DNA from 2 places in the Streptomyces sp. NPDC002793 genome. Region 1 is predicted to be linked to the other one. Evidence: riboswitches for the same ligand, from Rfam matches in the RefSeq annotation. Region 1 holds a riboswitch; the other holds the start of a gene.
What was found. Region 1 has a riboswitch for cobalamin ahead of ABT001_RS02910 (energy-coupling factor ABC transporter permease). Riboswitches for the same ligand answer to the same signal wherever they lie in the genome.
Positions count from the first base shown of each region.

Region 2: another riboswitch for cobalamin. It lies ahead of ABT001_RS19590 (cobalamin biosynthesis protein); the one in region 1 lies ahead of ABT001_RS02910 (energy-coupling factor ABC transporter permease).

Region 1 is NZ_JBEOVL010000002.1:257,929-261,130, forward strand. It holds gene ABT001_RS02900 (ABC transporter substrate-binding protein) at 1-1,068, opposite strand, end outside; gene ABT001_RS02905 (ferredoxin) at 1,118-1,354, opposite strand; cobalamin riboswitch at 1,563-1,746, shown strand; gene ABT001_RS02910 (energy-coupling factor ABC transporter permease) at 1,777-2,487, shown strand; gene ABT001_RS02915 (energy-coupling factor ABC transporter substrate-binding protein) at 2,484-2,852, shown strand; gene cbiQ (cobalt ECF transporter T component CbiQ) at 2,859-3,202, shown strand, end outside.
Region 2 is NZ_JBEOVL010000018.1:96,809-100,010, forward strand. It holds gene ABT001_RS19585 (cobyric acid synthase) at 1-815, opposite strand, end outside; gene ABT001_RS19590 (cobalamin biosynthesis protein) at 812-1,756, opposite strand; cobalamin riboswitch at 1,885-2,013, opposite strand; gene ABT001_RS19595 (hypothetical protein) at 2,197-2,421, opposite strand; gene ABT001_RS19600 (inorganic phosphate transporter) at 2,433-3,202, opposite strand, start outside.

The sequences.
Region 1 (3,202 bases):
GTAGGCGCGCTGGGGCACGTTCTCCGCGTAGTCAGGGAATCCGATGGACGGCAGGTCGTTCCCCACCACCGCGTCCCCGTGGAACACCGTCCTCACCATCGCCTCACGGTCCACGGCCAGCTTGAACGCCTCCCGCACCCGCGGGTCGTCGAAGGGCGCGGCGCTCATGTTCATCTGGAACGACAGCCCCACCAGGTACGGACTCCTCGTGGGCGCGATCTCGATGTTCCCGTTGTCCGCGAGGGTGCGCGCGGTGACCGGCGCGAGGTCATGGGCGAAGTCGATCTCACCGCTGGTGAGCGCACCGGCGCGGGCCGTCGAGTCCGCGATGGACCGGAGTTCCAGCCCGTCGAGGTGGGGCACGTGACCGTAGTGCTCGTCGTAGCGCGTGAAGGCGGAGCCCTGGCCGGGGGTGAACTCGCCGAGCCGGAAGGGTCCGCAGCTGGGCATGCCCTGGGCGAAGCGCCGTGTGCCGTCCTTGACGACCAGGAAGTTGCCCTGGCACAGGATCATGCGGCCGTCGGCTATGGGCCGGAGCGTGGGCAGTACGACCTTGAGGTCGCCGTCCGCGCGGGCGGCGGCGAGGTCGAAGTTCATGGCGGCCAGCTTGTACACGGGCAGCATGCTCCTGCCCGCGAGCGCGGACAGGGAGTGCAGGATGTCGGCGGAGGTCAGCTTCGATCCGTCGGTGAAGCGGACACCGGGCCGGACGTGCAGGGTGTACGTGGACAGGTCGGCGGATATGTCGATCCCCTTGAGCACGCCGTAGCGGACGCCGTCGGGGGCGGAGGGGTCGAGGTTCCCGAGGGTGCCGTGCCAGGCACGGGCCCGGACCAGGTCCAGCGACGAGGGGCCGTTGAAGAAGTCGAGCGTCTCGGAGGCACCGCCCCCGACGAAGGCCGCCCGCAGCGTGCCGCCCGTACGGGGTGAGGATCCACCGCCCGGCTTCCCGGAGGTGGCGGGGTCGTCGGTCGAGCATGCCGCCAGCAGGCCGGGGCCCACTGCCAGGGCCGCGGCTCCCGTGGCGCTGCGGCGCAGGAAGGCACGGCGGTCGAACGGTCTGGACATGCGTCTCCTTGACGAGGTGCTGATCAGAGATGAGAGGGAGGCGGACGGCTCAGCGGACCGTGCCCCGGCGCAGGGTGACGGCGCCCGACGGGCACGCCCACACGGCCTGTCCTACGGCGGCCAGTTCGGAAGCCGGCGGCGAGTCGTCCAGCACGAGCACCAGCCCGTCGTCGACCGCTTGGTCGAACACGGCCGGTGCGGCGAGCACGCATTGCCCCGCCCCCACGCAGAGGTGCCGTACCGCACGGACCCGCTCCGGCTCGGACGGCCGGTCTGTCGCGCTCACGCGGACTCCTCCCCTGCGTTCTTCGGGTGACGTCGGTGCCGCCACCACGCACACAGTAGTTGATAACGATATTCATATTCAACACTGGTCGGCGCCTCCTGTCACGGCCGGAGCGATCGCCGACGGCCCGCCCACCCGGCAGGTCGAACGGTTCTCCTGACGTGGCGTACGGCGCACCTGCCCGCTTGTCCTCACCCCCCGCCCGGCACTACTGTCGCCACGCCTTGGTGAACGGGAAATCCGGTGTGATGCCGGTGCGGCCCTCGCCACTGTGATCGGGAAGTCCGGCTCCGGCCCTCACGGGCAGCCACTGGGTCCTCGTGACCCGGGAAGGCGGAGCTCGGGCGGTGGTACCCGTAAGCCAGGAGACCGGCCAAGGCACTTCAACCATCCACGAGGTGCTGGAGAGGGTCTGCCGAGTCATGCATATAGCCGAGGGTTTTCTGCCTCCGGCGCACGCGATCGCCTGGGGTGTCGCGTCCGCGCCGTTCGTCGTCCACGGAGTCCGGTCGCTCACGCGTGAGGTCAGGGAACACCCTGAGAGCACGCTGCTCCTGGGGGCGTCCGGGGCCTTCACGTTCGTTCTCTCCGCCCTGAAGATCCCGTCTGTGACGGGGAGTTGTTCGCATCCCACCGGCACGGGGCTGGGGGCCATCCTGTTCCGCCCACCGGTCATGGCCGTGCTGGGCACCATCACTCTGCTGTTCCAGGCCCTGCTGCTCGCCCACGGCGGCCTGACCACGCTCGGCGCCAACGTCTTCTCGATGGCGGTCGTCGGCCCCTGGGCGGGGTACGCCGTCTACAGGCTGCTGCGCAGGTACGGCGCGGCACTGATGGTGGCGGTGTTCTGCGGCGCGTTCGCCGCAGACCTGTCCACCTACTGCGTCACCAGCGTGCAGCTGGCACTCGCCTTCCCCGACCCGAGCAGCGGATTCGCGGGCGCGCTGGGCACGTTCGGTTCGATCTTCGCGGTCACCCAGATCCCTCTCGCCGTGAGCGAGGGGCTGCTGACCGTACTGGTGATGCGTCTCCTCGTGCAGTCCAGCAGGGGGGACCTGACCCGGCTCGGCGTGTTCGTCACCGGCAGGCGGGCCAGGACCGGCACAGCCGGGACCGAGGCGGTGGCGCGATGAACAGGAACACCCGGATCAACGCCCTTCTGCTGCTCGTCGTGGCCGCGCTGGCCGTCCTTCCCCTGGTCCTCGGCCTCGGTGAAGGCGAGAAGGAGCCGTTCGCGGGCGCCGACGCCCAGGCCGAGACGGCGATCACCGAGATCGATCCCGACTACGAACCCTGGTTCTCCCCGCTGTACGAACCGGCGTCCGGCGAGATCGAGTCGGCGCTGTTCGCCCTGCAGGCCGCACTCGGAGCGGGCGTCCTCGCCTACTACTTCGGGGTGCGGCGCGGGCGCCGTCAGGGCGAGCTGCGCGCGACGGCCCAGCGGGACAGCGGTGGCACAGGGAGCCCCGCCGGGGACTCCGAGGGCCGGAGGAACTGAGCACCCGTGCTGCCGATCGACGCGGCGGCGCACAGCAGCCGCTGGCGCCGCCGCCATCCCGTGGACAAAGCCGTGCTCGGCCTGGGGCTCACGCTCCTGGCGATCTCGCTGCCGCCCTGGCCTGGCGCGGTCCTGGTCCTCGCCGTCTCCCTCGCGTTGCTGCTGGGGCCCGCAGGGGTGACCGCCCGTCATCTGTGGCGGGCGTACCGGGTGCCTCTGGGTTTCTGTGTCACCGGGGCCGCCACGCTCCTCGTGCAGGTCGGCGGGCCGGACGGACCCGTCGGCCTGGCCGGCGGAGGGCCGGTCCGCGCCGGGGAGCTGCTGCTGCGCACCTCGGCCGCCTCGCTCGG
Region 2 (3,202 bases), on a different contig from region 1:
GACATCAGCGGTACGGCGCACACCGCCACCCGCAGCACGTCCTCGCCGTGCGGCGGCGCCACGACCGACTCCCGTACGGCGCCGCGCATCGACACCCGCAGCCCGTCCTCCTCGTCGATCCCCAGCCCGTGGGCGTACGGCAGGACCCCGTACGTCCGACGGCCCGTCAACCCGAGGAGCATGTCGAGGCCGGGCTCCAGCAGCGACACGTCACCGCGGAACTTGTTGACGAGGTATCCGGCGATCAGCGACTGGTCCTCGGGGCTCAGCAGCGCCGTCGTACCGAAGAACGAGGCGAACACCCCGCCCCGGTCGATGTCGCCGACCACCAGCACGGGGAAGCGGGCGGCGCGGGCGATACCCATGTTCACGATGTCCGTACGCCGCAGGTTGATCTCGGCCGGGCTGCCCGCACCCTCGCAGATCACGGCGTCGTACGTGCCGCGCAACTGCTCCAGACAGTCCACGACCGTCCCCAGCAACGCCTCCTGGCGCCCCCCGTGGTAGCCGCGCGCACTCATCTCGCCGACCGGCTTCCCCATCAGGACGACCTGGCTCGACCGGTCACCGCCGGGTTTGAGCAGCACCGGGTTCATCAGCGCCGACGGCTCGACCCGGGCGGCCTGCGCCTGCATCGCCTGGGCCCGGCCGATCTCCGCGCCCTCCCGGGTCACGAACGAGTTCAGCGACATGTTCTGCGCCTTGAACGGTGCGACCTTCACCCCCCGGCGCACCAGCCACCGGCAGATCCCGGCCGTGACGACACTCTTGCCCGCGTCCGAGGTGGTACCCGCGACCAGCAGCCCGCCGCTCATCCGACTCTCCGTCCCAGGGCCGACCGTCCCGCCGCGCACACGACGAGGGCCAGCACACTCACCCGGCGCGACAACCGCACCGCGCGTTCGATGTCCGTGACCCGGACGTCCCGCCCGGCCCCGCCGTTGAGCACCGGCCGGTGCTCGATCCGCCCGCCGTACGCGAGGGTGCCGCCGAGGCGTACGCCGAGCGCGCCCGCGAACGAGGCCTCCACCGGGCCCGCGTTCGGGCTGGGATGCCGGCCCGCGTCGGCCCGCCAGGCCCGGACGGCCTCGCGCGGGCGGCCCCCCGCGGCCACGGCGAGCAGGGCGGTGAGCCGGGCGCCGGGCCAGCCGGCGACGTCGTCGAGCCTGGCCGAAGCCCAGCCGTAGCGCCGGTAGCGAGGAGACTTGTGCCCGACCATGGCGTCGAGCGTGTTGACGGCCCTGAAGGCGACCAGTCCCGGCACTCCTCCGAGCGCGCCCCACACGAGGGCTCCCACGACGGCGTCCGAGGTGTTCTCGGCGACGGACTCCACCACCGCCCGGGCGATCTGCTGTCCGTCCAGTGCCTGCGGATCACGGCCGCACAGGTGCGGCAGCCGCTCCCGGGCGAGCTCGACGTCCCCGGCGGCCAGCGCCCCGCCGACGGCACGCGCCTCGCGGCCCAGCGACGTGCCACCGACGACGGACCAGGTGGCGGCGGCGGTCAGAGCCACGGCGGCGGCGGGACGGTTCCGCACGGCCCGGGCGGCCAGCGCGGCGGCGGCCGTGGCGCCCCCGGCACAGACCAGCGTGTGCAGGGCACCCCAGCCGCGGTGATCGCGCCACAGGCGGCTCTCGGCACCTGCCGCGGCACGCCCGAAGGCGGCGACGGGGTGGCCCCGACGGGGATCACCGAACAGCAGGTCGCCGATCAGCCCGGCTGCGGCGCCGTACGCGAAGATGCGGTCGGCTCGCACGGGTCAGCCGCCCGTCGCGCCTCGAAGGGCCTTCACAGCGGGTGGTGCGGCGACCGACGCAGGGCAGCCAGGCATGGCGTGTGTCCTCACTCAGGGTCCGCGCCCTGGTTCGACGTGACCGGCGACGAGAGTCTCCTGGCTTCCGGATCCGCAGTTCCTCCGGCCTTCCAGTCCGCGGTGGCGGACCGTGACTTCCGTGTGGAGGCTGCTCCTCGGTGACAGTGGCGGGACCGCGCCGGATTCGCACCGGCTTCCTCTCCTGTCGCCGTAAGACCGGCCGGCACATGCGTGTGCCGGCCGGCCTCAATGGCTCCGGCAGTCCACCACGCGCCGCGAACGCCCGTCAACCTGCCGCTGACCTGCGAGGCTTCAGTGTGCTCAGACGCACACCGGCCGGACACACAGGTGGTGTGTCCGGCCGGTGTCCACGTCCGTGGAGGTCAGGCGACGATCAGATAGATCCCGTACGCGACCGCGGCCAGGCACAGCCCGAAGCAGGCGTACGCACCGGTGCGCGCCAGGGCGTTGGAACCGCCGCCGCCGTCCGCCGTCGGCGTCTGCCTGGCCAGGCCGGTGATGCCGAGGGTGAAGAGGCCGACCAGTGCGACGGTGATCACGAGGCTGACGCCGAAGACGGAGGCGAGAGCCGCCCAGTCGATGTTCATACGATCTGTCCTTACACCGTGGCCGGCCGGGCCGGGTCGGCCGGGGTCTCGGCCGTCGGGGCCGGAGCGTGGATGGTGGTCTTGAGCTCGGAGGCGACGGCACCGGCGGGCGGCGGGCTGACGGCCGCGACCGCGGTCGTGACGACGCCGGCGGGCTCACCCTCGGGCGCGTTGACGTTGGTGTGGTCGACCGGCTTGCGGCGCGACACCAGCCAGATGGCGCCGGAGCCGGCGACGAGCAGGACGGCGACCACGCCGACGCCCCAGGGGCCCTGCTTGGTCAGGAACTCGGCACCCGCGCCGATCAGTCCGGCGGCCGGAAGCGTCAGCCCCCAGGCGATGAACATCCGGGTGGCGGTGGACCAGCGGACCACGCCTCCCTTGCGTCCGAGACCCGCGCCCATGACGGCACCGGAGCAGGACTGCGTGGTGGAGAGGGAGAAACCGAGGTGCGAGGAGGCCAGGATGACCGTGGCCGCGCTCGTCTGGGCCGCGAAGCCCTGCGGCGGGCGCAGGTCGGTGAGGCCGCTGCCCATGGTGCGGATGATGCGCCAGCCGCCGAGGTAGGTGCCCAGCGCGATGGCGATACCGGCGGAGGCGATGACCCAGACCGGCGGGTTGGAGCCGGGGGAGAGGACGCCGCCGGTGACCAGGGCCAGGGTGATGATGCCCATGGTCTTCTGCGCGTCGTTGGTGCCGTGGGCGAGCGAGACGAGACCGGCCGAGGCGATCTGGCCGGCGCGGTACCCCTTGGCGGTCGACTTCAGCTGCGCCGGGTCCG